Regions from separate parts of the Enterobacter sp. C3_dUdeg genome, predicted to be linked through region 3. Evidence: predicted binding sites of a transcription regulator. Region 3 holds the regulator's gene; each other region holds the start of a gene.
The links. Region 3 encodes Fur, which represses iron uptake genes when iron is present. Its sites were predicted from a motif close to ATAATAATGAGAACNACTATCAA; they were not measured.

Region 1 (10,849 bases), on a different contig from region 3:
CCCTGTTCGCCGGCACGCGCCGCTTCAACCGCCGCATTGAGTGCCAGAATATTGGTCTGGAAGGCAATGCTGTTGATCACGTTGGTGATTTCAGCAATTTTCTTCGAGCTTTCCGAAATACCGCTCATTGTGGTCACCACCTCTTCCACCAGCGAGCCGCCGCGGCTGGCGGTAGTTGAGGCCACATCAGCCAGCTGGCTGGCCTGACGCGCGCTTTCCGCGTTCAGTTTCACCGTGGCGGTCAGCTGTTCCATGCTGGCTGCCGTCTCTTCCAGCGCAGCCGCCTGCTCTTCGGTACGGGAAGAGAGGTCGTTGTTACCGCTGGAGATTTCCGTCGCACCGCGCCAGATATTTTCACTGCCGGAGCGAATCGTACTGACCGCTTCGCGCAGGCTGTCCTGCATCGCGCTCAGCAGCGGCACCAGCTGCCCCACGCAGTTGCGGCCGAACGGCTCAATGGGCTGGCTGAGATCGCCCTGGGCAATCTGGCGGAACTGCTGGCGAATGCGAGCCAGCGGTTTGACCAGCATCGCCACCAGGTAACGGTCGGTGAAGAGCAGGATCAGCAGGCCGATAATCGTGGCGACGATAATCACCGTGCGGGTCATGCTTGTCAGGCCGTCCACCACCACGCGGGTGCTGTCGAGCGACTTCGCGGCGGCATTGTTGAACGCCTCAGCGGCCGCACCGAACGCGCGGCTCAGCGGTGGCGTGACGTTGTTGGCCTGCTGGCGATACCCCTCCAGAGCCCCCTGCTTCGCCTGCTGCATTTGCGGCGTGACGCCCTGTTCGAGCAGCGCCTGCCAGGAGCCGATCACCCGGGAAGAGACCTGCTCGTCCATCGGGCCTGGGGAGATCGCTTTCATCTCGGCCAGTTTCTTGCCCATGTTATCCAGCGCCTGTTGGGCGGAGGACAGATCCGGCGTGCCGCCTGCGGCTTTGACTTCCATTGCGCGGCTCAGACGGGTCACAAAGCGGAAATATTGATCGTTACCCTGGCTGAGTACCGTCATCTGTTTAACCAGCTGGCGATCGACTTCATTGCCATCCGATACGCGAGAAAGGGACCAGGTGCTGTACAACCCAACGCCCGCCCACATTAAACAAAAGATCCCGAGAATCGTCAGCATGACGAAACGGATCGTGAAATTACGGAGCATATTCATAAGTCTTCCTTGCCGTGAGGGTGAGTTCGCCCAGAGGCGAGTACTACTCTCGTTATCGGCAGGAAAGAGGGAAATTATAACGTTTTGTGATCATTTTTAATTAGCGTGGCTTCACTGGTCACACAGCTGCCGTTAATCATTAGGCCCACGCTTAGTGATGCAATTTGTGATGTGATAAGTGCAGAGTGGGAAAGCGCTTTGAATCTGTGGCAGGCGTCGTCGGATAAATAGTGCGGTCTGATGCCCTCACCCCGGCCCTCTCCCACAGGGAGAGGGAGAAAGGCCGCACCGAGCGGTCCCCTCGCCCCTTTGGGGAGAGGGTTAGGGTGAGGGGTAAGGTGTACTTTATTTCTTACTGATCTTATCCAGATACCCCATCACAAACGCAGACAGCACAAACGTCAGGTGGATGATGACGTACCACATCAGTTTGTTATCCGGCACGTTCTTCGCGTCCATAAAAACGCGCAACAGGTGGATAGAAGAGATCGCCACAATCGACGCGGCCACTTTATTCTTCAGCGACGAAGCATCCATTTTGCCCAGCCAGCTGAGCTTCTCTTTACGCTCGTCGATATCGAGCTGGGAGACAAAATTCTCGTAGCCGGAGAACATCACCATCACCAGCAGCCCGCCCACCAGGGTCATGTCCACCAGCGACAGCAGAACCAGAATCAAATCCGCTTCGGCAATAGAAAAAATGTTCGGCAGAACATGCCAGATTTCCTGAAAGAACTTAATCGTCAGTGCGATAAGTGCCAGCGAGAGGCCAAAATAGACGGGGGCCAGTATCCAGCGGGAGGCATACATGGCATTTTCAAAAAAGCGTTCCATAAAGTCCTGTTTGCAAAAGAAACCAGCGCCCAGTATATCTCAACGGCGCTGGCTGTTTGCAATAACTCAACGGTACGTCACTTAGACGTTGTCTGGGTTAACCTCGGGACGTGCGTACTCCGGCCAGACAAGCGCCACCAGTTCAGGATAGGCTTCCAAGCTGAACTCGCGAAAACACTGACGCAAATTTAATACGTCCAGATCGGAATAAGAGACCTTCTCGCCGTTAAGACAGCGCTTTTTAATATTGTCATAATATTTATAGACTGCTGAATTCAGATCGCTACAGCGACGCTGTGCCTCAAACAGTCCAGGCGTGTCATTAATTTCCGACATTTTCATGCGCTTAATTGTCGCGTGTAAAAAGTCAATATATTCGTGGTTCACCCGCCAGTACCAGACAGGCGTAACGGAGTTCATCAATACAGAGAAATGGTCTTCCCCTTCCTCTTTTGTCATCAGTTCAGGTTGCGGGGGTTCACTGGTGTCTTTCGACACTTTCGTTTTATTGAACTCCTGCATCAATAAAAGCACACCAGCGGTCAGTAATAGTAATGTGATGACCGTAAAAAAGATGCTGTTCATGGGTAGGCTCCATTTTTTTTGATTTTAAATTTGCCTCATGATATTGTCAACGAATCTCACGCCTTTACCAACCCCACCCTGTTGAAAATAAAGGAAATTAAAAATGCTGCCCGACTATCTCGTCCCGGCTAAGTACCACATTACGCCTGTGGAACAGCAACCGACGGAAGCAGAAAAAGAGGCCAGTTTCACTCAGGGGAAAAGAAAGCTCTCTGATTTCGAGCCCGATATATTAATTGGTGTTTCCCGAACTGGCAAATCCCGAAATATGTTGCTGGAAGAGCACGATCGCCATATAAAAGACCGCTTATTTCGCGCCATAAAAATTGAAGCCTTTGTCCACCTGCTGAATGACCTGCAGGCCGAGGGTGAAATAGATGCCCAGAAACTAAGTCAAATAATGGCCGAGAAAACCGAAGAAATTAATGAAGCGGGCAATGAAATTTGGCTTAATTTAATTACGCGCGAAAAAAACAACCCAATCTTTTATAGCCTGGGGGAAGATTAACGTGAAAGAAGTTAAAAACAACGACGTTTATTTGACTTTAGATGATAAAAAAAGTGATGAATTTATCTTAAAGCAAAATCTCGACGCGCTAAGAAACACAAAAAATGACGAGATGACGCGTATTACGCAAGACCTGGTATCGATCCCGGCGACGCTGGTTCGTCTGAAGTGGCAGAATCGCCGTGAAATTTATCCGCTACAGGTCAAAGAAGAGATTTACGGTGCCGTGATGAACGCCATCATAGAGCAGCGTCCCGAGCTGAAAGAGAAGCTTCTGGGACGTCTTGAGGCCAATTATCAGTATCTGCTTGCCAGAGAAATCTCCACCCTGCGTCTGACGCGCAAGCTGTCCGACGGTGAGTACCGTACCTCAAACGTCACCTGCGTGGCGCTTGATGAGGACGCGCTGGCAATCCCTTCTACCGCACCGACGGATAATAAAAACGCTTAAGCCGACAGGCATAAAAAAAGCCGGCTTTCGCCAGCTTCTTTATCACTTCGAGGCCGCTTTCTCTTCGCCGACCAGTCCAATCTTCAGGTAACCCGCCTGATGCAGCGTGTCCATTACCTTCATCATGGTTTCATAATCAACGGTTTTATCCGCGCGGAAGAAGACCGTGGTGTCTTTCTTACCGCCCGTAAGCTGCTCCAGCGCCGGGATGACCGAGTCGGCCGTCACCGGGTCGTTCCCGAGGAACATTGATTTATCCGCTTTCACCGACAGGTAGATAGGCTTCTCCGGGCGCGGCTGGGGCTGGCTGGAAGAGGCGGGCAGATTCACCTTCACATCCACCGTCGCCAGCGGCGCGGCCACCATGAAGATAATCAGCAGAACCAGCATGACGTCGATAAACGGCGTCACGTTGATTTCATGCATTTCGCCGTTATCGTCCAGATTTTCGTTTAGACGCATCGCCATACTCTTAACCTGCGCGCAGTTTAGACGCCGCGTGCACCGGCTTAACCGAGCTGGCGTTCAGGTCGAGATCGCGGCTTTGCAGCAGCAGAACCTGCGCGGCAACATCACCCAGCGTGGCTTTGTAGCTGCCAATCATGCGTGCGAAGATGTTGTAGATAACCACCGCCGGGATAGCGGCGACCAGACCGATTGCCGTCGCCAGCAGCGCTTCTGCGATACCCGGCGCCACGACCGCCAGGTTGGTGGTTTGGGTCTGCGCGATACCGATAAAGCTGTTCATGATGCCCCAGACCGTTCCGAAAAGACCGATGAACGGTGAGATCGCGCCGATGGTCGCCAGATAGCCATTGCCGCGTCCCATGTGTCGGCCAACGGCCGCAACGCGACGCTCCAGGCGGAAACCGGTACGTTCTTTGATCCCTTCGTTATCTTCACTGCCAGCGGAGAGTTCCAGCTCGTTCTGCGCTTCGTTCACTAACAGGGTGGTCAGGCTTTTCGCGTGGAAGGATGAGGTCATATCTGAAGCCTGATCCAGAGAGCGGGCTTCAGCCAGCTGCTGCTGTTCCCGCTTAAGGCGACGCTTCTGCGAAAGCAGCTCGGCGCTTTTGCTGAAGAAGATAGCCCAGGTGACAACGGACGCCAGAATCAGGCCGATCATCACAATCTTAACCACGATGTCAGCATGCTGATACATGCCCCAAACGGAGAGATCCGTCTGCATCAAATTATTACCCACTCTGTATCTCCAGGACGCAAATCACAAAATCTGAGCGTAATAATATCAAAACGTCGTCGAATTGATAGTAGTTCTCATTAGTATTTGCATGGTGCCGTAATTTTCGTTCACTTTCCTTGCGCTTACGCAGTAAAAATTTCTTATGCAAATTTTTGCTAATATTTTCTGCTTATTCGATAAGCCCCGGGGTGCAGTTTTTTCCAATCGTGGTAGTCTGGACGTCCAGACGTATAAAAACAGGGTTAGCGAACATGACAAAGAAGCATCTTGATACCACGCTGGTACAGGCAGGACGCAGCAAAAAATATACGCAGGGATCGGTCAACAGCGTGATTCAACGAGCCTCCTCGCTGGTGTTTGATACCGTAGAGGAGAAAAAAATCGCCACGCGTAACCGCGCGAAAGGCGGGCTGTTTTATGGCCGTCGCGGCACGCTGACCCATTTCTCTCTTCAGGAAGCGATGTGCGAGCTGGAAGGCGGCGCGGGCTGCGCGCTGTTCCCGTGCGGGGCGGCGGCGGTCGCCAACACCATTCTGGCGTTTGTGGAACAGGGCGACCATATCCTGATGACCAACACCGCCTACGAGCCCAGCCAGGACTTCTGCACCAAAATCCTCAGCAAGCTCGGCGTAACGACCGGCTGGTTCGACCCGCTGATCGGTGAAGGCATTGCCGAACTTATTCAGCCAAACACGCGCATTGTGTTCCTGGAATCTCCGGGATCGCTCACCATGGAAGTTCACGACGTACCGGCTATCGTGAAGGCCGTGCGCAGCAAAGCGCCAGAGGCGATCGTGATGATCGACAACACCTGGGCGGCGGGCGTGCTGTTTAAAGCCCTGGAGTTCGACATTGATATCTCGATTCAGGCGGCGACGAAATACCTGATAGGCCACTCTGACGGCATGATTGGCACCGCGGTTTCCAACGCGCGCTGCTGGGATCAGCTGCGTGAAAATGCCTACCTGATGGGCCAGATGGTGGATGCAGATACGGCCTACATGACCAGCCGCGGACTCCGCACGCTGGGCGTTCGCCTGCGTCAGCACCATGAAAGCAGCCTGAAGGTGGCCGAATGGCTGGCGCAGCATCCGCAGGTTGAGCGCGTGAATCATCCCGCGCTACCGGGCAGTAAAGGCCACGAATTCTGGCAGCGTGATTTTACGGGCAGCAGCGGTTTGTTCTCGTTCGTACTGAAAAAGCGGCTGAATAACGACGAGCTGGCGAGCTATCTGGATAATTTTACCCTCTTCAGCATGGCCTACTCCTGGGGCGGTTTTGAATCCCTGATCCTGCCTAATCAGCCGGAACAGGTTGCGGCTCTGCGTCCCGGCGGTGAAGTGGACTTCAGCGGTACCCTGATTCGACTGCATATCGGTTTAGAAAATGTTGACGATCTGATTGCCGATTTAGCAGCAGGGTTCGAGCGTATCGTGTAGAGTGCTGGCTGAAAATGTACTCTCTGGACGCTTTTGTGGACACGGCAATGAGAAAAGTCTGCATGAGTTGCGCCCGGGATCAAACCCGACGGGCGAATAAGGGAGTACAATAGCGCTATATCTGCTGTTCCACAGGAAAGTCCATGGCTGTTATTCAAGATATTATCGCGGCGCTTTGGCATCACGACTTTGCCGCGCTGGCGGATCCTCACATCGTTGGTATCGTTTACCTCGTGATGTTCGCAACTCTTTTTCTGGAAAATGGATTACTGCCAGCCTCGTTTTTACCCGGTGACAGCCTGCTTTTACTTGCCGGGGCGTTAATCGGGAAAGGCGTCATGGACTTCACGCCAACAATGGTTATTCTCACCTCCGCAGCCAGCCTGGGCTGCTGGCTGAGCTATCTGCAGGGCCGCTGGCTTGGGAATACCCGCGTCGTAAAAGGCTGGCTGGCGCAGTTACCGCATAAATATCATCAGCGTGCGACCTGCATGTTCGACAGGCATGGCCTGCTGGCCCTGCTGGCGGGGCGTTTCCTCGCGTTTGTTCGCACGCTTCTGCCAACGATGGCGGGCATTTCCGGTCTGTCAAACCGCCGCTTCCAGTTCTTCAACTGGCTGAGCGCTCTGCTGTGGGTGGGTGTGGTCACCACGCTCGGCTATGCGCTGAATATGATCCCCTTTGTGAAACACCATGAAGATCAGGTGATGACCTTCCTGATGGTGCTGCCGATGTTCCTGCTGGTGGCAGGCCTGGTGGGAACCATCGCGGTGGTGATTAAGAAGAAGTACTGCAGCGCGTGATCCCCTCTCCCCATAGGGGAGAGAGGAAAAAGCTTAAGCTCCCTGCATGGTTCGGATGCGTGATGCATCTTCTCCCGGCGTAACGCCAAAATAGCGCTTAAACTCCCGACTGAACTGCGACGCGCTTTCGTAACCCACCCGCATTGCCGCCGCGCTGGCCTTCATGCCGTCGTGGATCATCAGCATCCGCGCCTTATGCAGCCGGTAGGTTTTAAGGTACTGCAGCGGCGAGGTGCTGGTCACCGACTTGAAGTTATGATGAAACGCCGAGACGCTCATGTTCGCTTCCGCCGCCAGCTGGTCGACGCTGAGGTTTTCCGTGTACTGGCTTTCGATACGCTTGAGCACGCGGCTTATCAGGCTGAAGTGGGTCTGTCGGCTCACCAGAGCCAGTAACGCCCCGCCGCCCGGACCCAGCAGCACATGGTAGAGAATTTCGCGGACGATCTGTTTGCCCAGAATACGCGCGTCCAGCGGCCTTTCCATCACGTCCAGCAGACGCTCAATGGCGCAGAGGATATCTTCCGACAGCGTCGCCGAGTTAATCCCGCTCGATGCCATAGACGGCTGGAAGAACTCATCTTCGCCAATCTCCATCAGCAGCTCCTGCAGCTGAAGAATATCGACGTTGACGCGAATACCGGCCAGCGGAACGGCTTCTGTCGCGAAGGTTTCACATTCGAAGGGTAAAGGTACCGTCAGGAGCAGATATTCATTGGTGTCGTAGCGGAACACGCGCTCGTTGATATAGCCAATTTTATGGCCCGAGAAGAGAAAAACGATGCCCGGCTGGTACATGACCGGCGTGCGCGTCCCGGGCTGCGTGCCGTAGAGCAGGCGAATGTCAGGAAGCAGATCGCTGACGCCATTTTCTTTATCTATCAGTCTTTTAATCTGCGCAGTGAGCTGATGGCAGATCGCTTCACGGTTCATATTACGTTACTCCGGGTACGGTTTCCGACGTTGACAGTGTGCGTGCTTTTCCGCGCTTTCTCCAGCGCTCTGTAGAAATGGGCAAGACATCGGCAGGAATGTGCATTGAGAGGATAGCCCCGGACGGCCACAATGTGCAGCATCAGGTCGCCCTCTGCGCCACCACGGTTTTTCACCCACTAAAGGGAACGAGCAATGAACAACTTTAATCTTCACACCCCAACCCGCATTCTGTTTGGTAAAGATGCTATCGCCGATCTGCGCGCGCAGATCCCCGCTGACGCCCGCGTACTGATCACCTACGGTGGCGGCAGCGTGAAAAAAACCGGCGTGCTGGATCAGGTTTACAGCGCCCTGGACGGTCTGGACGTGCGTGAGTTCGGCGGCATCGAGCCAAATCCGTCTTACGAAACGCTAATGAACGCGGTGAAAATTGCCCGCGAAGAAAATATCACCTTCCTGCTGGCCGTCGGCGGCGGCTCCGTGCTGGACGGCACCAAGTTCATCGCGGCGGCAGCGCACTACGCTGACGGCATCGATCCGTGGCACATTCTGGAAACCCGCGGCAGCGACATTAAAAGCGCCATCCCGATGGGCTCCGTGCTGACCCTGCCGGCCACCGGCTCTGAATCCAACAAGGGCGCGGTGATCTCCCGTAAAACGACCGGCGACAAACAGGCCTTTATGAACGAACACGTTCAGCCTGTGTTCGCGATCCTGGATCCGGTTTACACCTACACCCTGCCTGCGCGTCAGGTGGCGAACGGCGTGGTCGATGCCTTTGTTCATACCGTTGAGCAGTACGTCACGTATCCGGTAGATGCCAAAATTCAGGATCGATTCGCGGAAGGCATTCTGCTGACGCTCGTCGAAGAAGGTCCAAAAGCGCTGAAAGAGCCGGAAAACTACGACGTTCGTGCCAACGTCATGTGGGCGGCAACGCAGGCGCTGAACGGCCTGATCGGGGCTGGCGTGCCGCAGGACTGGGCAACCCATATGCTGGGCCACGAGCTGACGGCGATGCACGGTCTGGACCACGCTCAGACGCTGGCCGTTGTGCTGCCTGCGCTGTGGAACGAAAAACGGGATACCAAGCGTGCCAAACTGCTGCAGTACGCTGAACGCGTGTGGAACATCACCGAGGGTTCTGACGATGCGCGTATTGATGCCGCCATCGAAGCAACCCGCAGCTTCTTTGAAAGTCTGGGCGTGCCAACGCGTCTGTCTGGCTACGGCCTGGACGGCAGCTCCATCCCTGCCCTGCTGGCAAAACTCGAAGAACACGGCATGACCCACCTGGGCGAGCACGGCGATATTACGCTCGACGTGAGCCGTCGCATCTACGAAGCGGCACGCTAAGCGTTTTTGCCCTCCCGACTTTCGTTTTTTGACATTTCGTCCAGACTTAATGCACAACCCATCGCCGGAGGAACCCTCCGGCGATGCGCACCTGAAGGAGGAAAAATGGCAAACCAAACCGTAATCAAGCTGCAGGACGGCAACGTGATGCCCCAGTTGGGGCTAGGTGTATGGAAAGCCGGTAACGACGAGGTCGTCTCCGCCATTCATAAAGCCCTGGAAGTCGGCTATCGGTCCATTGATACCGCCGCCGCATATAAAAACGAGGACGGCGTGGGTAAGGCACTGGCCAGCGCTGGCGTCCCCCGCGATGAGTTATTCATCACCACGAAACTGTGGAACGACGATCAAAAACGTCCCCGCGAAGCGCTGGAGGAGAGCCTGGAGAAACTCCAGCTCGATTTCGTCGATCTCTGGCTGATGCACTGGCCGGTTCCGGCTATCGATCACTACGTTGACGCCTGGAAAGGGATGATTGAACTGCAGAAAGAGGGGCTGGTGAAAAGCATCGGCGTCTGTAATTTCCAGGTTCATCACCTGCAGCGGCTGATTGACGAGACGGGCGTTGCGCCAGTGATTAACCAGATCGAGCTGCACCCGCTGATGCAGCAGCGCCAGCTACACGCCTGGAACGCTACGCATAAAATCCAGACCGAGTCCTGGAGCCCGCTGGCGCAGGGCGGCGAAGGGGTGTTTGATCAAAAGATTATCCGTGAGCTGGCGGATAAATACGGTAAAACCCCAGCGCAAATCGTCATTCGCTGGCATCTGGACAACGGCCTGGTGGTCATCCCGAAATCGGTCACGCCATCGCGCATCGCCGAGAACTTCGACGTCTGGGATTTCCGTCTGGACAAAGACGAGCTGGGTGAGATTGCGAAGCTGGATAAGGGTAAACGTTTAGGCCCGGACCCGGACCAGTTTGGCGGGTAATCGCGTAAAAAAGCCGGGTGGCGGCTTCGCCTTACCCGGCCTACGTGTCGACATAAAAACCCCGGCTCGCCGGGGTTTTTTATTTACGCTTTGCGCTTCACGGGCTTCTTCACACTCGAATTACCGTTCGAACGCTGATGCACAATCGGCGTGTGCTTGGTCAGCGCCGGGCGCGTATTGCGGTTCTGGCGACGCGCTTCGCGCATCTCATCCAGCGTCGGGGCCGGTACCAGGCAGTCGCGGCGCGAGCCGATCAGGTGTTTTTTACCCATCTCTTCCAGCGCCTGACGGATCAGCGGCCAGTTTTTCGGATCGTGGTAGCGCAGCAGCGCTTTATGCAGACGGCGCTGTTTATCCCCTTTCGGCACCATCACCTCTTCACTCTTGTAGCCAATCTTACTCAGCGGGTTCTTGCCGGTGTAATACATGGTCGTCGAGTTAGCGAGCGGTGACGGATAGAAGTTCTGCACCTGATCCAGGCGGAAGCGACGCTGCTTCAGCCACAGCGCCAGGTTCACCATGTCCTCATCGCGCGTGCCCGGGTGCGCGGAGATGAAGTAAGGGATCAGGTACTGCTCTTTACCCGCCTGCTTTGAATAGGTATCGAACAGCTCTTTAAAGCGATCGTAGCTGC
Region 2 (10,849 bases), on a different contig from region 3:
CGTCAGGCCAGAAGTGGACGCTGGTACCGGTGTTGCGTTTGCCGCACGTGCCGACAACCTGCAGATCCTGCACCTTATCGCCGTTTTCAAACGCGATGTTGTACACCTGACCGTCGCGACGGACGTTCACTTCCACGCGTTTGGACAGGGCGTTCACCACGGAAATGCCCACGCCGTGCAGACCACCGGAGAACTGGTAGTTCTTGTTGGAGAACTTACCGCCCGCGTGCAGACGACAGAGGATCAGCTCAACGGCAGGCACGCCCTCTTCCGGATGGATATCCACCGGCATGCCGCGCCCGTCGTCGATGACTTCCAGCGACTGATCGGCGTGCAGAATGACGTCAACGCGTTTGGCATGGCCCGCCAGCGCTTCGTCCACACTGTTATCAATAACTTCCTGGCCCAGATGGTTTGGGCGCGTCGTATCGGTGTACATCCCCGGGCGGCGGCGAACCGGCTCAAGCCCGGTGAGGACCTCAATGGCATCAGCGTTATAGGTTTGCGTCATGATTTAAACTAGCAATTCGCATTGATTGTCAGTGGCTGTGCAGTCCAAGAAAATCGACAATCTGGGTGAAATGATTCTCAAAGCCCGTGAAAGCATGGTTTCCGCCCTCTTCTATAGTCTGGCGGCAGGAGGCGTAATACGCCACTGCCTGGCGGTAATCCAGCACTTCATCACCCGTCTGTTGCAGCAGCCAGATGAGATCCGGTGCCTCAAGCGGGTCGACCTGCATAACTTTGAGATCGTAAATATGGCGTGACTCTAGCACATATTGCTGCCCGGTGTAGGGGTTCTCGTTTTCGCCAAGAAAGTCCCTCAGCAGCTCAAATGGCCGTACCGCCGGATTAACCACAACGGCGGGCAGCATGAAGCATTGTGAGAGCCAGGTGGCGTAGTACCCGCCCAGGGATGAACCGACCACACCGAAGGTTTCGCCGCCGTGCGCAAGCACAATAGATTCCAGCATCTCCGCGGCCTCTGCCGGGTAAGGCGGCAGCTGCGGGATAATCATCTCAACGTCGGGGTGATGCTCGCTCAGCCACTGGCGAAACTGTGTCGCTTTTGCAGAGCGCGGCGAGCTGTTGAATCCGTGCAGATAAAGGAGCGTAGACATCAATAGCCTTCTGAAGCGGTATCCGGGCGGAATTTTGCACCGGTCAAACGGCAGACTTCCGTGGTCAGCGTGCCGTCGGCATGCAGTTCCAGCCAGCGCCAGCCTGGCGCGATGGTATCCAGCGTAAAGTTGGCGCAGTGCGGCTTAAACTGAACGCAGGTCGACGGCGTCGCCAGCATGCGGCGTCCGTTCCAGTCGAGATCCTGTTCCTGATGAATATGTCCACACAGCAGATTTTTCACCCGTGGGAATTTCGCCAGCACGCGATCCAGCGCTGCGGAGTTGCGCAGGCTGTGCTGATCGAGCCAGCTGCAGCCCGCCGGCAGAGGATGATGATGAAGCAACAGCAGCGTGTGACGTTCAGGTTCAGCAGCCAGTTTGGTCTCAAGCCAGTCGAGCTGAAACTCGCTTAACTCACCGTGCGGGACGCCAAACACCTGGCTATCGAGCAGCAGGATCTGCCACTGTTCACCCGCAAAAACACATTTCGCCGGAGAAATCCCCGCATCCTGGAGAGAACTGTACATGGCGGGCTGGAAGTCATGGTTTCCCGGCAGCCAGACGCAAGGCACGCTAAAGCTCGCGATGCCTTCAGCAAAATGCTGGTAGGCCGCGGAGGACTGATCCTGCGCCAGATCGCCCGTTGCGACAATCAGATCGCATGCACGGTTTTCAGCGTGAATGGCGCTAAGTACCGCCTGATAACTCTCCCAGGTGTTGACCCCCAGTAGCGTTTCATGCTTTTCGGCAAAAAGGTGGGTATCGGTGATTTGTAATATCCTGACTGGCGCCCCACCAGCAACAGTCAGGTTCAACAGGCTTTCCAAATGGTGTCCTTAGGTAGGTTTATGACGCTAACAAACCGGAATCGCCATTGCTCCATGTGCTAAACAATATCTTAGCCAGTCGGCTAAAAACTGGTTAATTTGATGCTTTTCGTCGCGTTGATGCAACTTTTTATTCGGGTAATCATACCGCGCCTTGAAGCGAAAGATCTGCTGGCTTGAACACACTTCAGCGACCATCGCGTCGTGATAGAGGCGCACCGTCATCGACGGCAGGCTCCAGTAGCTAATGCTGGGTGCCGTTTGCTCAATCTCCACCAGCGTAGTGTAGCGCGTTGATTCTGTTATCGTTAACCGATACTGCGCGTTGCTCACCTGATAGCTTACCGTTTCGCCGGGTGCGTCGTTTCGCGGCAGCAGGCGGCGCAATTGTGCGAAATTGGTTTCGCACAGGCGCATCATTTCTGGGAAGTCAGGCGTATAGCGCTTCATTTTTTCCACTCGTTTCGTAATGTCTGATAATGCAGCTGCAGCCATTGCAGGGCGATGACAGACGCTGCGTTGTCGATTTTCCCCTCTTCTACCCACTGATAAGCCTGTTCCCGGCTCACCACATGAACCCGAATATCTTCGTTTTCATCTGCCAGACCGTGGATCCCTTCCGCCGTCGTGGCGTCCACTTCGCCCACCATTATGGACAAGCGCTCGCTGGTACCGCCCGGGCTTGCCAGATAGCTCAGCACCGGTTTTGTACGGCCCACCACCAGTCCGGCCTCTTCCAGCGCCTCGCGACGGGCGACGTCTTCAACAGACTCACCTTCTTCGATCATCCCGGCCACCATCTCCAGCAGCCACGGGCTCTCACTGACGTCATAAGCGGCGATGCGGATCTGCTCCACCAGCACAACTTCGTCACGCACTGGGTCAAAGGGTAGCAAGACTGCCGCATGCCCGCGCTCAAAAATTTCGCGTCTGATTTCGCCGCTCATTTCCCCGTTAAACAGGCGATGCCTGAAACGGTAAAGATCCATTGAAAAAAAACCGCTATAAAGCGTTTCTCGTGCAATAATTTCTACATCGTTTTTGGCGAATGTCACGGGCAACTTTTCTGGTTTTTGCATGAGTCGAGTCCTGGTAGCAATGGTGATGAAATTGTGAATTTCAAGGCTGTTTGGCTGCCGTTTGTAAGGCTATATGGTAGATTGGTGCAAATTACCGCCAGATGGCACGTTACGCCAACCTTTTGGTATGGAAGATTCTGTTAGAATCGGCAATTATTTTTTAATTAGATCAGCGCTAATACTGCTTCACAACAAGGAATGCAAATGAAGAAATTGCTCCCCATCCTTATCGGCCTGAGCCTGACGGGCTTCAGTGCAATGAGCCAGGCGGAAAACCTGTTACAGGTCTACCAGCAGGCACGTCTGGGCAACCCTGATTTACGTAAATCAGCGGCCGATCGTGATGCTGCGTTTGAAAAGATTAACGAAGCGCGTAGCCCCTTGCTGCCACAGTTAGGTTTAGGTGCAGATTATACCTACAGCAACGGTTTCCGCGACGCTAACGGCGTAAACTCCAATGCTACCAGCGCCTCACTGCAATTGACACAGACGCTGTTTGATATGTCCAAATGGCGCGCCCTGACCCTGCAGGAAAAGAGCGCGGGTATCCAGGATGTGACCTATCAGACCGACCAGCAGACGCTGATCCTAAACACCGCCACGGCGTACTTCAACGTGCTGAGCGCGATTGACGCACTCTCCTACACCGAAGCGCAGAAACAGGCGATTTACCGCCAGTTAGATCAAACTACCCAGCGTTTCAACGTGGGCCTGGTCGCGATCACCGACGTGCAGAACGCCCGTTCACAGTACGACACCGTGCTGGCTAACGAAGTGACCGCGCGTAACAACCTCGACAACGCGCTGGAATCCCTGCGTCAGGTCACCGGGAATTACTATCCTGAGCTGGCGTCGCTGAACGTGGACAGCTTTAAAACGGATAAACCGCAGGCCGTTAACGCCCTGCTGAAAGAGGCGGAAAACCGCAACCTGAGTTTGCTGCAGGCGCGTCTGAGCCAGGACCTGGCCCGCGAGCAAATTCGTCAGGCGCAGGACGGCCATCTGCCAACCCTGAGCCTGAGCGCGTCTACCGGTGTCTCTGATACGTCCTATAGCGGCTCTAAAACCAATACGTCCCAGTATGACGACAGCAATATGGGTCAGAATAAAGTGGGTCTGAGCTTCTCCCTGCCACTGTATCAGGGCGGTCAGGTCAACTCTCAGGTGAAACAGGCGCAGTACAACTTTGTTGGCGCGAGCGAGCAGCTGGAAAGCGCCCACCGCAACGTGGTGCAGACCGTACGTTCCTCCTTCAACAACGTGAACGCCTCGATCAGCAGCATCAACGCCTATAAACAGGCCGTTGTGTCTGCGCAGAGCTCTCTGGATGCGATGGAAGCGGGCTACTCGGTCGGTACACGTACTATCGTGGACGTGCTCGACGCGACCACCACGCTGTACAACGCGAAACAGCAGCTCTCAAGCGCGCGTTACCAGTACCTGATTAACCAGCTGAACATCAAACAGGCTTTGGGTACGCTGAACGAGCAAGACCTGCAGATGCTGAACAGCGCGCTGGGCAAACCGGTCTCCACCTCTCCGGACAGCGTTGCGCCGGAGAACCCGGAGCAGGTTGCCGCGGTTGATAACTTCAACGCTAACAGTAGCACCCCTGCGGCACAGCCGGCCGCTGCGCGTACCACTACATCCGCCAGCAAAGGCAATAATCCGTTCCGTAACTAAGAGTGTTATCAGGCCCACTGCGGCCTGATGCCCTCCACCCCGCCCCTCTCCCACAGGGAAAGGGGCGCATCTGAATCACATCCGAACGTAAGCCAACGTAAAGATCCCCCTGATTCCGCCCCTCTTCGCTTCATTTTCAACCACTCATCCTCTATCCTGAGCGTTATTACCACTGGGTCCTGGAAGACAAACATGAAACGGACAAAATCCATAAATCACGCTTCGTTCCGCAAGAGCTGGAACGCGCGTCACCTCACCCCTGTTGCGCTGGCGGTCACGGCTGTCTTTATGCTGGCAGGCTGTGAGAAAAATGACGAAACGGTTTCGCTGTATCAAAACGCAGACGACTGCTCCGCCGCAACCGGCAAAGCCGCCGAATGTAAAACGGCTTACACCAGCGCTCTGAAAGAAGCGGAACGTACTGCGCCGAAATATGCCTCACGCGAAGACTGCGTGGCGGAGTTTGGTGAAGGTCAGTGCCAGCAGGCACCGGCTCAGGCAGGCACCGCACCTGAAAATCAGGCGCAGGCTCAGTCCAGCGGCAGCTTCTGGATGCCGCTGATGGCAGGCTACATGATGGGTCGTCTGATGGGCGGCGGTGCGGGCTACCAGCAGCAGCCGCTGTTTAGCTCGAAAAACCCGGCCAGCCCGGCTTACGGTCAATATACCGATGCCAGCGGCAAAGGCTACGGCGCAGCGACCCCTGGCCGCACCGTGAACGTTCCGAAAACGGCGATGGCGCCGAAGCCTGCGACCACCAGCACCATCACCCGCGGCGGGTTTGGTGAATCTGTGGCGAAGCAGACCAGCATGCAGCGTAGTGCGACAGGCACCTCCTCTACTCGCTCAATGGGCGGCTGATCATGGAACGAGTCAGTATCACCGAGCGCCCGGACTGGCGCGAAAAAGCCACCGAGTACGGTTTTAACTTCCACACCATGTACGGCGAGCCGTACTGGTGTGAAGACGCCTATTACAAGCTCACGCTGGCTCAGGTGGAAAAACTGGAAGAGGTGACGGCCGAGCTGCACCAGATGTGCCTGAAGGTCGTGGAAAAGGTCATCGACAGCGACGAGCTGATGGCAAAGTTCCGCATTCCGAAGCACACATGGGGCTTTGTGCGCCAGTCGTGGAAAACGAATCAGCCTTCGCTTTACTCTCGCCTGGATCTGGCGTGGGACGGCAAAGGTGAACCGAAGCTTCTGGAAAACAACGCCGATACGCCAACCTCTCTGTATGAAGCGGCGTTCTTCCAGTGGATCTGGCTGGAAGACCAGGCCAATGCCGGAAACCTGCCGGAAGGCAGCGACCAGTTTAACAGCCTGCAGGAAAAGCTGATTGAGCGTTTTGCCGAGCTGCGTGAACAGCATGGCTTTAACCTGCTCCATCTCGCCTGCTGCCGCGACACGGAAGAAGACCGTGGCACGGTTCAATATCTGCAGGACTGCGCCGCCGAAGCGGAAGTGGCGACCGAGTTCCTCTATATCGAGGATATCGGCTTGGGTGAAAAAGGTCAGTTTACGGATATGCAGGACCAGGTGATAAGCAACCTGTTCAAGCTCTACCCGTGGGAATACATGCTGCGCGAGATGTTCTCCACCAAGCTGGAAGATGCTGGCGTACGCTGGCTGGAGCCGGCCTGGAAGAGCATCATCTCTAACAAAGCCCTGCTGCCGATGCTCTGGGAGATGTTCCCGAACCACCCGAACCTGCTGCCAGCCTATTTTGCGGAAGATGATTACCCGCAAATGGAAAAATACGTTGTTAAGCCGATCTTCTCCCGCGAAGGCGCAAACGTCTCGATTATCGAAAACGGCAAGACGCTGGAAGCGGTTGAAGGGCCATACGGCGAAGAAGGGATGATCGTCCAGGAGTTCTATCAACTCCCGAAATTTGGCGACAGTTATACCCTGATTGGCAGCTGGCTCATCAACGATCAACCGGCCGGGATTGGCATTCGCGAAGATCGCGCGCTGATCACGCAGGATCTGTCACGGTTTTATCCGCACATTTTTGTCGAATAGGCCGCAGCCTGATGCCCTCACCCCGCCCCTCTCCCACAGGGAGAGGGTGCAAACACTAAAAACGGCAACCTGAGGTTGCCGTTTTGCTTTTATTATCCCACCTGCACCGACAGCATACTCAGACTGCCCATCTCAATACCGTCGACCGGGATCGTCACCGGTTCCTGACCATCCCACGCGCCAAGAACGTACAGCAGCGGCAGGAAGTGTTCCGGCGTCGGGTTAGAGAGCGAACCGCCATCATGATCCAGATAGTTCACCAGCGGATGCTCCTCAAGCGGGCCTTGCCAGGTCAGGTTCGCTTTGACGTAGTCGTTAAAAGAGGTTGCCCACGGGTACGGCGTGTTCTCACCGTGCCAGCGTGCGGTACGCAGGTTATGCACCACGTTGCCGCTCGCCACCAGCATGATGCCTTCATCACGCAGGGTTGCCAGCTTACGCCCCATCTCCAGATGCCAGGCCGCCGGTTTAGTGCTGTCGATGCTCAACTGCACCATCGGGATATCCGCGTCAGGATACATTTTAATCAGCACTCCCCAGGAGCCATGGTCAAAGCCCCAGGCTTCTTTATCCAGCGTCACAGGGACAGGTGCCAGCAACTCTACCAGCTTTTGCGCCAGCTCAGGCGAGCCGGGGGCCGGATAATGCGTGTTGTACAGTGCCTGCGGGAAGCCGCCAAAATCATGAATGGTTTTTGGCGCTTCCATGGCGGTCACGCCCGTCCCACGGGTAAACCAGTGTGCAGACACCACCACGATCGCTTTCGGACGCGGCAACGTCTCGCCAAGATGACGCCAGGCGCGGGTATAGACGTTGTCTTCCAGAACGTTCATTGGGCTACCGTGGCCTAAAAACAGGGCTGGCATACGGGAAGAAGTCATGGTGATATCCTTACAGAAGGTGTCAATTTAATGGTGCTACATTACGCGCAATCCGGCAAAGATGAACGCAGATAAGCGTGAAGATCATCATCAGGAAATTTGAATGTAAGGAATGTGTAAAGCCGGGTTTTCACCCTCGCTTTGCCAGAAATGAATCATTTATATTAATGAGAATGATTATCATAAGGAGCAATGCATGTCAGTCCCCCTGATCCTGACCATACTGGCGGGCGCCGCGACCTTCATCGGTGCGCTCCTCGGCGTGCTCGGCCAAAAGCCCTCTAACCGCGTACTGGCCTTTTCACTGGGCTTTGCTGCCGGGATCATGCTGCTCATCTCCCTGATGGAGATGCTGCCTGCCGCGCTGGGCACGGAAGGCATGTCTCCGCTGCTGGGCTACGGCATGTTTGTCTTTGGCCTGCTGGGATACTTTGCCCTCGATCGGATGCTACCGCACGCGCATCCGCAGGATTTAATGCAGAAAAACGTGACGCCCATGCCGCGCAATATCAAGCGTACCGCCGTGCTGTTAACGCTTGGCATCAGCCTGCACAACTTCCCGGAAGGGGTCGCTACCTACGTGACGGCCAGCAGCAATCTTGAGATGGGCTTTGGCATCGCACTGGCGGTCGCCTTACACAATATTCCTGAAGGACTGGCCGTCGCCGGACCCGTGTATGCCGCAACGGGATCGAAACGCACCGCGGTGTTCTGGGCGGGCATTTCCGGGATGGCCGAAATCCTTGGCGGCGTACTGGCCTGGCTGATCCTTGGTAGCCTGGTCTCTCCGGTAGTGATGGCGGCGATTATGGCCGCGGTAGCCGGGATCATGGTTGCGCTTTCGGTGGATGAACTGATGCCGCTGGCGAAGGAGATCGATCCTAACAACAACCCCAGCTATGGCGTGCTGTGCGGAATGTCGGTGATGGGATTAAGTCTGGTTCTGCTGCAGACCGCAGGAATCGGGTAAAAAAACGCCGGGATATCCCGGCGTTTTTATTTTCAGCTGGCTTTGCGCTCGTGCGCCTGGCGATACTCAACCAGATCTTCAATCGTGACCACCGGCATGTTGTGCAGGCGGGCAAAGGTAATGCATTCCGGCGCGCGCGCCATGGTGCCGTCATCGTTGGTCAGTTCGCACAGCACGCCAGCAGGTTTGAAGCCAGCCAGCGTCACCAGGTCGATCGTCGCTTCGGTGTGACCACCGCGGGTCAACACGCCGCCCGCCTGCGCACGCAGTGGGAAGACGTGGCCTGGACGGTGCAGATCGGATGGCTTCGCACCATCAGCAATCGCTGCACGTACGGTGGTCAGACGGTCAGCCGCAGACACACCTGTGGTCACGCCATGCGCCGCTTCAATGGTCACGGTAAAACCGGTACCAAAGGCGCTGGTGTTGTTTTCGACCATCATCGGCAGATCGAGCTGCTTACGACGATCTTCATTAATACACAGGCATACGATGCCGCTGCCGTGACGGATGGTCAGCGCCATCTGTTCAACGGTCATGTTTTCGGCGGCGAAAATCATGTCGCCTTCGTTTTCACGGTTTTCATCGTCAAGCACCATCACACCGCGGCCTTCGCGCAGTGCATCCAGTGCATGTTCAACACGTTGAGTTGAAGTGCCAAAAGAGGAAAGTAGCGTCTGATTCATGGTAAAAAAACCTCATTAACATTATGGTTACCAGAATCAGGGCAGTCTTAGGAGCGCCGTATAAGCGGCAAAAAGATAACGTGAGCGGGCCCATGCCCGACTTGATCGTTACTCTCTCCCATCCGGACTCTAACCGTCGGCCCCGGAATTACACCGGATCTGCTGACCTTTGAGTATTCACCCAAAGCGCTCGCGGGCTTTCAGCGTCACGCTGATTTACCGCCGGTGGGGAATTTCGCCCCGCCCTGAGAATAAGCGAGATAACTATAACGCTATTGATTATCCTGGGCAATGCATAAGCATCAAACAATTTTGTTTACCCCGGGCATGACGCGCTACAATGGACACTAACACTTTTCCATCAAGGGAAACGCCAATGATTGACCCGAAAAAAATTGAGCAGATCGCGCGTCAGGTTCATGAATCTATGCCAAAAGGCATTCGTGAATTTGGTGATGACGTAGAAAAGAAAATCCGCCAGACGCTCCAGGCGCAGTTGGTTCGCCTTGATTTAGTCAGCCGCGAAGAGTTTGACGTGCAGACCCAGGTTCTGCTGCGCACCCGCGAGAAGCTGGCGCTGCTGGAACAGCGTCTGAGCGAGCTGGAAAACCGCCATGCGCCGGAAGAAGTGAAGCCGGCACCGGCCATTCCACCGGTGGATGACCAGGAGTAAGTGCGGCCTGATGCCCTCACCCCAGCCCTCTCCCACAGGGAGAGGGAGAAAAAAACGGGCCAGCTGGCCCGTTTTTTACTGACTGTCTTTCTGGATCTTCTTGATGATGTTGGTGGTTGAGCACCCGTCCTCAAAGTTGAGCACCATCACCTCGCCGCCGTTGGCCCAGACCTCTTCGCTACCCGCGATTTGCTCCGGCTTGTAATCCCCACCTTTTACCAGCAGGTCCGGCAGAATGCCGGCAATCAGGCGCTGCGGGGTATCTTCTTCAAACGACACCACCCAGTCCACCGCTTCCAGCGCGCCGAGCACAATCATGCGCTGCTCGAGCGGGTTCACCGGACGCGTTTCGCCCTTCAGGCGTTTCGTCGATGCATCGCTGTTAACCGCCACAATCAGGCGATCGCCCAGCTTGCGCGCGTTCGCCAGATACGAAACGTGGCCCGCGTGCAGAATGTCGAACACGCCGTTGGTCATCACCACTTTTTCACCACGCTTGCGCGCGGCGGCGACGGCCACCTTCAGCTCGTCTTCGGTCATGACGCCAAAACCGGTATCCGCACGACCGCGCACCGCGTTTTCCAGCTCGATTGGCGAAACGGTTGAGGTCCCGAGTTTACCGACGACCACGCCCGCCGCGGCGTTAGCGAAGTAGCACGCCTCTTCCAGCGAGTTTCCTGCTGCCAGCGTCGCCGCCAGCACGCCGATCACCGTATCACCGGCACCGGTCACGTCGTACACTTCCTGCGCCTGGGTTGGCATATGCAGCGGCGCTTTGCCCGGCTGCAGCAGCGTCATCCCCTGCTCGGAGCGGGTCACCAGCAGCGCGGACAGCTCGAAATCGGCAATGATCTTCATGCCGCGCTCAACCAGTTCGTCCTCGGTTTTGCATTTGCCCGCCACCG
Region 3 (10,849 bases):
TTGAACTGATCAACAAGGGTCTGGCGTATGTTGACGAACTGTCTGCTGATGAAATCCGTGAATATCGCGGTACGCTGACCGCCCCGGGCAAAAACAGCCCGTTCCGCGATCGCAGCGTGGAAGAGAACCTTGCGCTGTTTGAAAAAATGCGTGCCGGTGGCTTCGAAGAAGGCAAAGCGTGCCTGCGTGCCAAAATCGACATGGCGTCTCCGTTCATCGTGATGCGCGATCCGGTGCTGTACCGCATTAAGTTTGCGGAACACCATCAGACCGGCAACAAGTGGTGCATCTACCCGATGTACGACTTTACCCACTGCATTAGCGATGCGCTGGAAGGCATTACGCACTCCCTGTGTACGCTGGAGTTCCAGGACAACCGTCGTCTGTACGACTGGGTTCTGGACAACATCACCATTCCTGTACATCCGCGCCAGTACGAGTTCTCTCGTCTGAATCTGGAATACACCGTGATGTCCAAGCGTAAGCTGAACCTGCTGGTGACCGACAAGCACGTTGAAGGCTGGGATGACCCACGTATGCCAACCATCTCTGGTCTGCGCCGTCGTGGTTACACTGCCGCCTCTATTCGTGAGTTCTGCAAACGCATCGGCGTGACCAAGCAGGACAACACCATCGAGATGGCCTCCCTTGAATCCTGCATTCGCGAAGATCTCAACGAAAACGCCCCGCGCGCGATGGCCGTTATCGACCCGGTTAAACTGGTTATCGAAAACTATCCGCAGGGTGAAAGCGAGCTGGTCTCCATGCCTAACCATCCGAACAAACCGGAAATGGGTAGCCGTGACGTGCCGTTCAGCGGTGACATCTGGATTGACCGCGCTGACTTCCGCGAAGAAGCCAACAAGCAGTACAAGCGTCTGGTGCTGGGTAAAGAAGTGCGTCTGCGTAATGCCTACGTCATCAAAGCCGAGCGCGTAGAGAAAGATGCGGAAGGGAATATCACCACCATCTTCTGTTCATATGACGCTGAAACGCTGAGCAAAGATCCGGCGGATGGCCGCAAGGTGAAAGGCGTGATTCACTGGGTGAGCGCTTCCCACGCGCTGCCGGTAGAAATCCGTCTGTACGATCGTCTCTTTAGCGTGCCTAACCCAGGTGCAGCGGAAGACTTCCTGGCGACCATCAACCCGGAATCTCTGGTGATCAAGCAGGGTTATGCGGAGCCTTCTCTGAAAGCCGCTGAAGCGGGCAAAGCGTTCCAGTTCGAACGTGAAGGTTACTTCTGCCTGGACAGCCGTTACAGCACGGCGGAAAAACCGGTATTCAACCGTACCGTAGGCCTGCGTGATACCTGGACGAAGATCGGCGAATAATATTGCTGCTCTGGTCAATGAGAGACAAACGCCGCACTATGCGGCGTTTTTTTATTTTACGATCAGGGTATTAAGCCAGGGCCTAAAAAGGCGTGATAAAAATATCAGGTCAATGAGGTGCTACTTATTTTTCAAAAAAAAGTTTGTATCATTGCGGAAGTTAAAAAGGTTATAAAAAAGGAAAGGATTCTCACGTCTAGCTACTGAAATACCTGATAATTCCCCGCCATTCCTCGCCTCCTCACAAATGTTACAAAGCGCTACCAATTATGTGCACTTCGTCATAGTCCTGACTTTTGTCCGCTAAAAAGCATTGATAATTCGCGACGCGAAAAATAACCTAAAGACGGTAGTTAATTCGAGGGTATTTAAAGCTACCCCTGACCATTTGGTCTTTTTTATTTACGCCGCTTCAGGCGTTTTAATTCGTCAAAGAGGAATAATCTATGCGTACGTTCAGTGGCAAACGTAGTGCGCTGGCGCTGGCTATTGCCGGTGTGACAGCAATGTCGGGTCTGGTGGTGACACCAGAGGCGAAAGCGGTGGGCTTCATCGATGATTCTACCCTCACGGGCGGTATTTATTACTGGCAGCGTGAACGTGACCGTAAAGACGTCACCGAAGACAAATACAAAACCAACCTTTCTCACTCCACCTGGAACGCCAACCTGGACTTCCAGTCAGGCTATGCCGCGGATATGTTCGGTCTGGATATTGCTGCGTTTACCGCGATTGAAATGGCGGAAAACGGCGACAGCGCCCACCCGAACGAAATTGCCTTCTCCTCCAGCAACAAAGCCTATAAAGAAGACTGGTCCGGGGATAAGAGCGGTATCAGCCTTTACAAAGCCGCTGCAAAATTTAAATACGGTCCGGTTTGGGCGCGCGGTGGTTATATTCAGCCAACTGGCCAGACTCTGTTAGCACCGCACTGGAGCTTTATGCCGGGTACCTATCAGGGTGCCGAAGCCGGGGCGAACTTTGACTACGGTGATGCGGGTGCGTTGAGCTTCTCCTATATGTGGACCAACGAGTACAAAGCACCGTGGCACATCGAAATGGACAAGTTCTACCAGAACGATAAAAAAACCAAAGTCGATTACCTGCACTCGCTGGGCGCGAAGTACGACTTCAAAAACGATCTGGTGCTAGAAGCGGCATTTGGTCAGGCACAGGGCTATGTCGATCAGTACTTTGCTAAGGCCAGCTATAAATTCGATGTCGCGGGTAGCCCGCTGAGCACCAGCTACCAGTTCTACGGTACGCGCGACAAAGTCAGCAACGGTGGCGTCAACGACATTTATGACGGCACCGCGTGGCTGCAGGCGTTAACCTTCGGCTACAAGGTCGGTCAGGTTGATTTGCGTCTGGAAGGCACATGGGTGAAGGCGGAAGGGCTGCAGGGCTACTTCCTGCAGCGTATGACCCCGACCTACGCCTCCTCCAACGGTCGTCTTGATATCTGGTGGGATAACCGCTCAGACTTCAACGCCGACGGCGAGAAAGCGGTCTTCTTCGGCGCAATGTATGACCTGAAAAACTGGAACCTGCCTGGCTGGGCGGTGGGCGCTTCTTACGCTTACGCCTGGGACGCAAAACCTGCCGATATGGCCACGCCGGACGCATACTACGATCCCAACTATCGCCTGAAAGAGTCTTCCTACAGCTTAGATGCTATCTACACCCTGCAGGATGGCCGTGCGAAAGGCACGATGTTCAAACTGCACTTCACCCAGTATGACAACCACTCCGATATCCCGAGCTATGCGGGCGGTTACGGCAACATCTTCCAGGATGAGCGTGACGTGAAATTCATGGTTATTGCCCCATTCACCATCTTCTGATGAACGCACCGGCGGGCTGAGTCCCGCCGGCATGGAGACTGCACATGATGAAAAAAATTGTAATCGTCGCGTTGCTGGCATCAGGGCTGGTGGCGTGTGCTCAGAATCAGGCGCCGAAAGAGGACTCCCGTCTGAAGGAGGCGTATAGCGCCTGCATAAATACTGCGGAAGGATCGCCGGAGAAAATTCAAGCCTGTCAGAGCGTGCTGAACGTGCTGAAGAAAGAGAAAGCGCATGAGCAGTTCGCGACGCAGGAAAACGTCCGCGTGATGGATTATCAGGCCTGCATCCAGGCGCGTAAAACCGGTAACGATCAGGAAGTGGCGAAGCGTTGCGATAAGATCTGGAACGAGATACGCAATAACAATAAATAAGTGCTTTACGCCCGGTGGCGCTGCGCTTACCGGGCCTACAAAGGTGTCATAGCCCGTAGGCCCGGTAAGCACAGTGCCACCGGGCTTTTTCCAGGCAAAAAAAAAGCCAACCTTGCGGCTGGCTCAGAGTATGAATCTTATTATTTCGCGTCGTGCGCGTGATCGTCTTCGCGGCAATCGCCCTCAGCGCAGTGACCGTAAAGGTACAGGCTGTGGTTCGTCAGGCGGATGCCATGACGCGCCGCGATTTCACGCTGGCGCGCTTCGATGGAATCATCGCTGAATTCAATGACCTTGCCACAATCGAGGCAGATCAGGTGATCGTGGTGCTGCTGCTGGGTCAGTTCGAAAACAGATTTACCGCCTTCGAAATTATGACGGGTAACAATGCCTGCGTCATCAAACTGGTTCAGCACGCGATAGACGGTAGCCAGCCCAATCTCTTCACCCATGTCGATAAGACGTTTATAAAGGTCTTCCGCACTGACATGGTGATTGTCTGGACCCTGAAGCACTTCAAGGATTTTTAACCGAGGAAGCGTAACTTTCAGGCCAGCCTTCTTTAATGCGGTATTGTTGTCAGTCATGCGGAATCTGTCCTGTTGCTAAACGATTCACTTCTGTAGGAAGTGACAGAAAATGCACCCGGGATAATGCGTCTCATTATAGAACTGCCATGGCTAAATGAAAACTGCAAGTCTCAGGCAAAATATGCTTATAAAAACGTGGTATCACCAACAAACTTGCTCAATGGAAAACCACGTTTTATCAGGGAGACATTGTACAGGTCTGGGCGAAAAAGTTAAAAGATTGTAGCGATTAATTTAATCGGTTTGACCTGGAGCATGGGCGCAACCGCAGTTGCGCCGCGATAAAATCAGGCGTTCAGAATATCATCCAGGTGCAGTTCTTCACGGATCTGCTTCACCCACTTCTCAACGCGCTCTGCGGTCAGTTCTGGCTGACGGTCTTCGTCGATGGCCAGGCCTACGAAATGATCGTCATCGGCCAGGCCTTTAGACGCTTCGAAGTGGTAACCGGCGGTCGGCCAGTGGCCTACGATAACCGCGCCGTTCGGCTCAATGATATCGCGGATGGTGCCCAGCGCGTCACAGAAGTATTCGGCGTAGTCTTCCTGATCGCCACAGCCAAACAGGGCGACCAGCTTACCGTTGAAGTCCACTTCTTCCAGCGTCGGGAAGAAATCATCCCAGTCGCACTGGGCTTCACCGTAGTACCAGGTTGGGATACCCAGCAGCAGAATGTCATAGCCTTCCAGATCTTCTTTGCTGCTCTTGGCGATGTCATGCACATCAGCAACGTCTTTACCGAGCTGTTTTTGAATGTTTTTTGCGATATTTTCGGTATTGCCGGTATCACTGCCAAAGAAAATGCCGATGATTGCCATGAGTAAAATAACCTCTTGAAACTTAATAGTATGGTGGCGCAATTTGGCCACGGATAAGGGCAATAATAGCAGAACTGGCAACCCTGCGGAAACAGCTATCGCGCAGGACTGCACTCTGTGCTACATGAAAAGGGCGATAAAGGGGATTTTCAGACTTATGCCTGGCTGCGTAACGTCTCAAGCTGGACGAGCAACATCTCTTCAATGAGCTCGCTGCGGCTGATATTTCGCGCGTCAGCCAGCTCGTTCAGCGCATCGACGGCGTCGGCGTTAAGCTTCAGTTCGACACGCTTAAGCCCACGATTTTTATCGCGTTTAAGCTGGTTGCGTTTATTGATACGCAGCTGTTCATCGCGCGAAAGCGGATTCGTCTTGGGTCGTCCCGGGCGACGCTCATTCGCGAACAGATCTAGTGTCGTACGGTCCGTTTGTTCTTTGGCCATGATTCTGAGACTTCGGGGGAAACACGCCGCCCTGCTAATGCCCGGGCGATAAGCGCGCCATCATACATCACCAAAAACGGCACGCCAACGACTGGAAGCCCGCAGCCTTCCAGTCGCTTTCTTTTTAATCAATTTGCAGTATCAGCAAGATAGCGGCGAATGGCGCGCAGCACAGCATCCGGTTTTTCCGCATGCACCCAGTGCCCGGCACCGGCAATCACGTGGGCGCGAGCCTGCGGGAATTGGGCCAGCAGCGTGTCGCGGTACGCGTCGGTAACGTAAGGTGAGTTTCCGCCGCGAATAAAGAGAGTAGGGTGTGGCCAGGCGGGGACGGTTTCCCAGCCCACGATGTTATTGTATTGCTCCCAGAGCACCGGCACGTTAAAACGCCATTGGCCGTCAACAAATGACTTCAGCAGGAACTGCACGACGCCTTCTTCATCAAGATGCTCACGCATGACGGCAGCCGCCTGTTGGCGCGTAGCGACACCCGCTTCTGTGACCGCATTGATGGCGGCAAAAATCTCGTCGTGACGGCGGACGTCATAATCCACGGGCGCGACGTCAATCACCACCAGGCCGCTAATACGGTCCGGGGCCAGTGCCGTCAGGGCCATCACCGCTTTGCCACCCATTGAATGCCCGATGAGGGTCACCTTTTGCAGGTCGTGGGCATCCAGCGTATCCAGCAGATCCTGCGCCATCGCCGCGTAGGTCATCTCGTCGGAACGCCCGGAAAGACCATGATTGCGCATATCGACCTGTAAAATATCGTGGTCGGTAACCAGATCGCGCGCCAGCACGCCCAGGTTATCCAGGCTGCCAAAAAGCCCGTGAACCAGTACGATGGGAGAATTATTGTTCGGCGATTGTGCAGTTTGCGCTCGGGTATTCAATTTCATGGCAAAGTTCTTTTTTTACGTATGTCAGGTTAGGGTATCATGTTGACCATTCTGCCGCCCGGCTGCAAGGTTCCAGTTTAATCTGACTTTTGCGGCCAACCTGGTTTGACGCTATCCGCTGTTGGGATTTGACCTTATAATCCCAATGACTTGTATTCAGATAAGATATCGCACTGGATTAAGATGAAAACAATCGAAGTTGATGACGAACTCTATCAGTATATTGCCAGCCAGACGCGGCATATCGGGGAGAGCGCGTCCGACATTTTACGGCGCATGCTTAAAATTTCCGCCGCTTCACAGCCTGCTACCCCAGTCACCAAAGATGTCGTGTCTCAGCCGAGCGTTGTTGCACAAGCAAAACCTGTCGTGACGCCGGCAAAAGATAAAGTGCGCGCGATGCGCGAGCTGCTGCTCTCCGATGAATACGCGGAGCAGAAAAAGGCGGTTAACCGCTTTATGCTGGTGCTGTCTACACTTTACTCACTGGATAACAAAGCGTTTGCTGAAGCGACCGAGTCGCTTCACGGCCGTACTCGCGTCTATTTCGCGGGCGACGAGCAGACGCTGCTGCAAAATGGCAATCAAACCAAACCCAAACATGTTCCTGGCACCCCGTACTGGGTGATCACCAATACCAATACGGGCCGCAAGTGCAGCATGATTGAACACATCATGCAGTCCATGCAGTTCCCGGCGGAATTGATTGAAAAGGTTTGCGGTACAATTTAACCCTTGCATCAGAAGGACCCGGTAATGGCAAATCACAGCCGTGCAGGCCAACCTGCACAACAAAGCGATTTGATTAACGTCGCTCAGCTGACCGCGCAGTATTACGTGCTGAAACCGGTCGTGGGCAACGCAGAACACGCAGTGAAGTTTGGTACATCTGGTCACCGCGGCAGCGCGGCGCGCCACAGCTTTAACGAACCGCACATTCTGGCCATTGCTCAGGCCATTGCGGAAGAGCGCGCTAAAAACGGCGTTACCGGTCCGTGCTACGTGGGGAAAGATACCCATGCCCTGTCTGAACCGGCGTTCATCTCTGTTGTGGAAGTGCTGGCGGCAAACGGCGTCGATGTGATTGTTCAGGAGAACAATGGCTTCACCCCAACGCCTGCGGTCTCTAATGCCATCCTGGTGCACAACAAAAAAGGTGGCGCTCTGGCGGACGGTATCGTTATTACGCCATCCCACAACCCGCCGGAAGACGGTGGTATCAAATACAACCCGCCTAACGGTGGCCCGGCCGACACTAACGTCACCAAAGTGGTGGAAGATCGTGCGAACGCGCTGCTGGCTGACGATCTTAAAGGCGTGAAGCGTATTTCTCTGGATGCGGCCATGGCGTCCGGTCATGTGAAAGAGCAGGATCTGGTTCAGCCGTTCGTGGAAGGGCTGGCGGATATCGTCGATATGGCGGCCATCCAGAAAGCCGGCCTGAAGCTGGGCGTGGATCCGCTGGGCGGCTCCGGTATCGAATACTGGAAACGTATCGCCGAGCACTACAAGCTGGATCTGACCATCGTGAACGATCACGTCGATCAGACCTTCCGCTTTATGCACCTGGACAAAGACGGCGCGATCCGTATGGACTGCTCATCCGAGTGCGCGATGGCGGGCCTGCTGGCGCTGCGTGATAAATTCGATCTGGCGTTTGCTAACGACCCGGATTATGACCGTCACGGTATCGTCACCCCTGCCGGGCTGATGAACCCGAACCACTATCTGGCTGTTGCAATTAACTATCTGTTCCAGCACCGCCCGCAGTGGGGCAAAGAGGTGGCCGTCGGTAAAACGCTGGTTTCCTCTGCGATGATTGACCGCGTGGTCGAGGCGCTGGGCCGCAAGCTGGTGGAAGTGCCGGTCGGCTTCAAATGGTTCGTTGACGGTCTGCACGACGGCAGCTTCGGCTTCGGCGGTGAAGAGAGCGCGGGCGCATCTTTCCTGCGTTTCGACGGCACGCCATGGTCAACCGATAAAGACGGCATCATCATGTGCCTGCTGGCGGCGGAGATCACCGCGGTCACCGGTAAGAACCCGCAGGAACACTACAACGACCTGGCGGCACGCTTTGGTGCACCAAGCTATAACCGTATTCAGGCTAGCGCGACGTCAGCTCAGAAAGCGGCCCTGTCCAAACTCTCTCCGGAGATGGTCAGCGCAAGCACCCTGGCGGGCGATCCGATCACCGCGCGTCTGACGGCTGCACCGGGCAACGGCGCATCCATTGGTGGTCTGAAAGTGATGACTGAGAACGGCTGGTTCGCCGCGCGTCCGTCCGGTACGGAAGATGCGTACAAAATCTATTGCGAAAGCTTCCTCGGCGCTGAGCACCGTCAGCAGATTGAGAAAGAGGCGGTAGAGATTGTCAGCGAAGTGCTGAAAAACGCGTAAGTGCGGTATGGGTGCGGGCTGATGCCCTCGCCCCGGCCCTCTCCCACAGGGAGAGGGAGAAAACACTAAAAACGGCAACCCCTGGGTTGCCGTTTTGCTTTGACCTCGTAGGCCCGGTAAGCGCTAGCGCCACCGGGCTTTTTTTAGCTATGCTTATTCTTCAATTCAAACCGCGGTGACACCAGACCGTACAGCGTCCAGCCCATAAAGGTCACCATTGCCCCGTAGAGCATCGCTTCCTGGCCGGATGAGTAGAGCGCATAAAAGCTGTAGATTGCCCCAATCAGCGCCACGATATTGGCCGCACGCGCTTTGCGTGGATCCACCTTCGCCACCTTCTGAATGATCACCAGCGCTGCCATCGACAGGATATACGGAATGATGTTCGTCACCACCGCCAGGTTGACCAGCACGTTGAACTGGCTGTTCAGCGACGGGCTAATGGTCATCAGCGACAATCCGCTCTGGAAGATAACAATCGCCAGCATGCCCTGCACCGGCGCATCCGCTTTGGTCACGCGGGAGAAGATTTTTGGGAAGTAACCTTCATCAGCCGAGGATTTAAAGACCTGTGCGATGGTGAACTGCCAGCCGAGGAGTGAACCGCAGCAGGACATCACCATCAGCCCCATGATCACTTTCCCGACCTCAAGCGTGAACATCTGCGCGAAGGCCAGACCGAACGGCGCCGTAGAGTTTGCCAGATCCATGTTTGGCACAATCCCGGCAATCACGTTAGTCGAGACGATATAGATCACCGCCGCGCCCAGCGTGCCGCCGAGGACCGCAATCGGCACGTTCTTCTCCGGATTCTCTACCACTTCCGCGTTCGCACAGGCGGATTCCAGACCCAGGAAGGCCCAGAGCGTCATGGCGATTGAAGAGCCGACCGCGGTAAAGAATGGCACATGGTGCGGGTTCCAGGAGTTGGCGTAGAGTGTCGGGCTGAACCAGAACCAGCCGATGATGCACAGGCCGACAACCGGGATAATCACGCCCCAGACGGTGATGCTGGAGAGCTGCCCGGTGATGCGCGCGCCGCCAAAGTTAGCCACGGTACAGATCCACAGCACGCCGATGGTCGCCAGCCCAATTTGCACCGGGCTGAGCGTCGCGCCAAACAGCTCCGTACCGTAACCCACGGCGGAGATGGCAATCGCCACGTTGGCGATCAGCAGCGACACCCCGTAGGTATAGTTGGCCATAAAGTTGCCCGACTTGCCAAAAGCGTATTCGGCATAGCCGCCCATGCCGCCTGACTTACGGCTGAACATTCCGCACTTGGCAAACGCCCACGCCAGCGCCATTGAACCGACTGCCGTCACCAGCCAGGAGATGATAGAGATGGTGCCCACCTCTGCCAGTTTGGTAGGCAGCATGATAATCCCGGAGCCCATCATGTTCACCATGGTTAGGATGGTCAGCTGCACCACGCCCATCTTATTGGACTTACTCATAATTTCTCTCCTTTCAGCAGCGCGGGCTGAGCGGCGGGTTGTTTGATGACGTTACAGCGAACCTGCTTGCGACCCTCACACTCCTCGACGTACACACCCTGCAGCTCCGGCGCGAAGCCCGGCAGCAGATTGATGCCTTCTTCCAGCGCGGCAAAGTAGCGCAGCACGGAACCGCCCCAGACTTCCCCTGGGACAACGCACAGCACCCCTGGCGGATAAGGGAGCGCGCCTTCGGCGGCGATGCGGCCTTCCGCGTCGCGCAGGGAGACCAGTTCAACTTCACCGCGCAGATAGGCGTAGTTCGCGTCCTGCGGGTTCATCATCACGCGTGGGAAGTGAGACTTGCGGAACATCTCTTTCTGCAGCTGTTTCACGTTGTGGCGGGCGTACAGGTCATGCATTTCCTGGCAGATCTGGCGCAGGGTGTAATCCGCGTAACGTTCCGGATGTTGTTTGTAGAGAGAAGGCAGGACGTCTTTCAGCGGAACATCGCTCTCGAGCAGTTTTTCGAAGCGCACCAGCTGCGCCACCAGCTGCTGCAGTTTGCCCATATCTTCCGCAGGCGTGAGCAGGAACAGGATCGAGTTGAGATCGCATTTTTCCGGCACGATGCCGTTTTCACGCAGGAAGTTGGCGAGGATAGTGGCGGGCACGCCGAAGTCGTCATACTCCCCGGTGCGGGCGTTAATA

Region 1: the regulator Fur is predicted to act here: its motif matches at 4,810-4,832, upstream of exbB (tol-pal system-associated acyl-CoA thioesterase).
Region 2: the regulator Fur is predicted to act here: its motif matches at 7,777-7,799, upstream of zupT (zinc transporter ZupT).

Annotation. Positions count from the first base shown of each region.
Region 1 is NZ_BAAKFX010000009.1:93,946-104,794, forward strand. Features, by position in the region: gene AC27FC_RS17945 (methyl-accepting chemotaxis protein) at 1-1,166, opposite strand, end outside; gene AC27FC_RS17950 (TIGR00645 family protein) at 1,512-2,000, opposite strand; gene AC27FC_RS17955 (ESA_00282 family adhesion-associated protein) at 2,082-2,585, opposite strand; gene AC27FC_RS17960 (hypothetical protein) at 2,689-3,093, shown strand; gene AC27FC_RS17965 (cytoplasmic protein) at 3,095-3,544, shown strand; gene exbD (TonB system transport protein ExbD) at 3,587-4,012, opposite strand; gene exbB (tol-pal system-associated acyl-CoA thioesterase) at 4,017-4,748, opposite strand; gene metC (cystathionine beta-lyase) at 5,000-6,187, shown strand; gene yghB (DedA family general envelope maintenance protein YghB) at 6,331-6,990, shown strand; gene AC27FC_RS17990 (AraC family transcriptional regulator) at 7,024-7,923, opposite strand; gene yqhD (alcohol dehydrogenase) at 8,119-9,282, shown strand; gene dkgA (2,5-didehydrogluconate reductase DkgA) at 9,388-10,215, shown strand; gene AC27FC_RS18005 (YgiQ family radical SAM protein) at 10,299-10,849, opposite strand, start outside.
Region 2 is NZ_BAAKFX010000009.1:125,188-136,036, forward strand. Features, by position in the region: gene parE (DNA topoisomerase IV subunit B) at 1-511, opposite strand, end outside; gene yqiA (esterase YqiA) at 540-1,121, opposite strand; gene cpdA (3',5'-cyclic-AMP phosphodiesterase) at 1,121-1,948, opposite strand; gene AC27FC_RS18100 (DUF1249 family protein) at 1,976-2,398, opposite strand; gene nudF (ADP-ribose diphosphatase) at 2,395-3,027, opposite strand; gene tolC (outer membrane channel protein TolC) at 3,232-4,710, shown strand; gene AC27FC_RS18115 (DUF1190 family protein) at 4,903-5,571, shown strand; gene AC27FC_RS18120 (glutathionylspermidine synthase family protein) at 5,574-6,734, shown strand; gene ygiD (4,5-DOPA-extradiol-dioxygenase) at 6,827-7,615, opposite strand; gene zupT (zinc transporter ZupT) at 7,812-8,585, shown strand; gene ribB (3,4-dihydroxy-2-butanone-4-phosphate synthase) at 8,618-9,271, opposite strand; FMN riboswitch at 9,378-9,528, opposite strand; gene ubiK (ubiquinone biosynthesis accessory factor UbiK) at 9,648-9,944, shown strand; gene hldE (bifunctional D-glycero-beta-D-manno-heptose-7-phosphate kinase/D-glycero-beta-D-manno-heptose 1-phosphate adenylyltransferase HldE) at 10,020-10,849, opposite strand, start outside.
Region 3 is NZ_BAAKFX010000002.1:38,205-49,053, reverse strand. Features, by position in the region: gene glnS (glutamine--tRNA ligase) at 1-1,334, shown strand, start outside; gene chiP (chitoporin ChiP) at 1,781-3,178, shown strand; gene chiQ (ChiQ/YbfN family lipoprotein) at 3,226-3,552, shown strand; gene fur (ferric iron uptake transcriptional regulator) at 3,693-4,139, opposite strand; gene fldA (flavodoxin FldA) at 4,430-4,960, opposite strand; gene ybfE (LexA regulated protein) at 5,116-5,403, opposite strand; gene ybfF (esterase) at 5,532-6,305, opposite strand; gene seqA (replication initiation negative regulator SeqA) at 6,489-7,037, shown strand; gene pgm (phosphoglucomutase (alpha-D-glucose-1,6-bisphosphate-dependent)) at 7,062-8,702, shown strand; gene potE (putrescine-ornithine antiporter) at 8,846-10,159, opposite strand; gene speF (ornithine decarboxylase SpeF) at 10,156-10,849, opposite strand, start outside.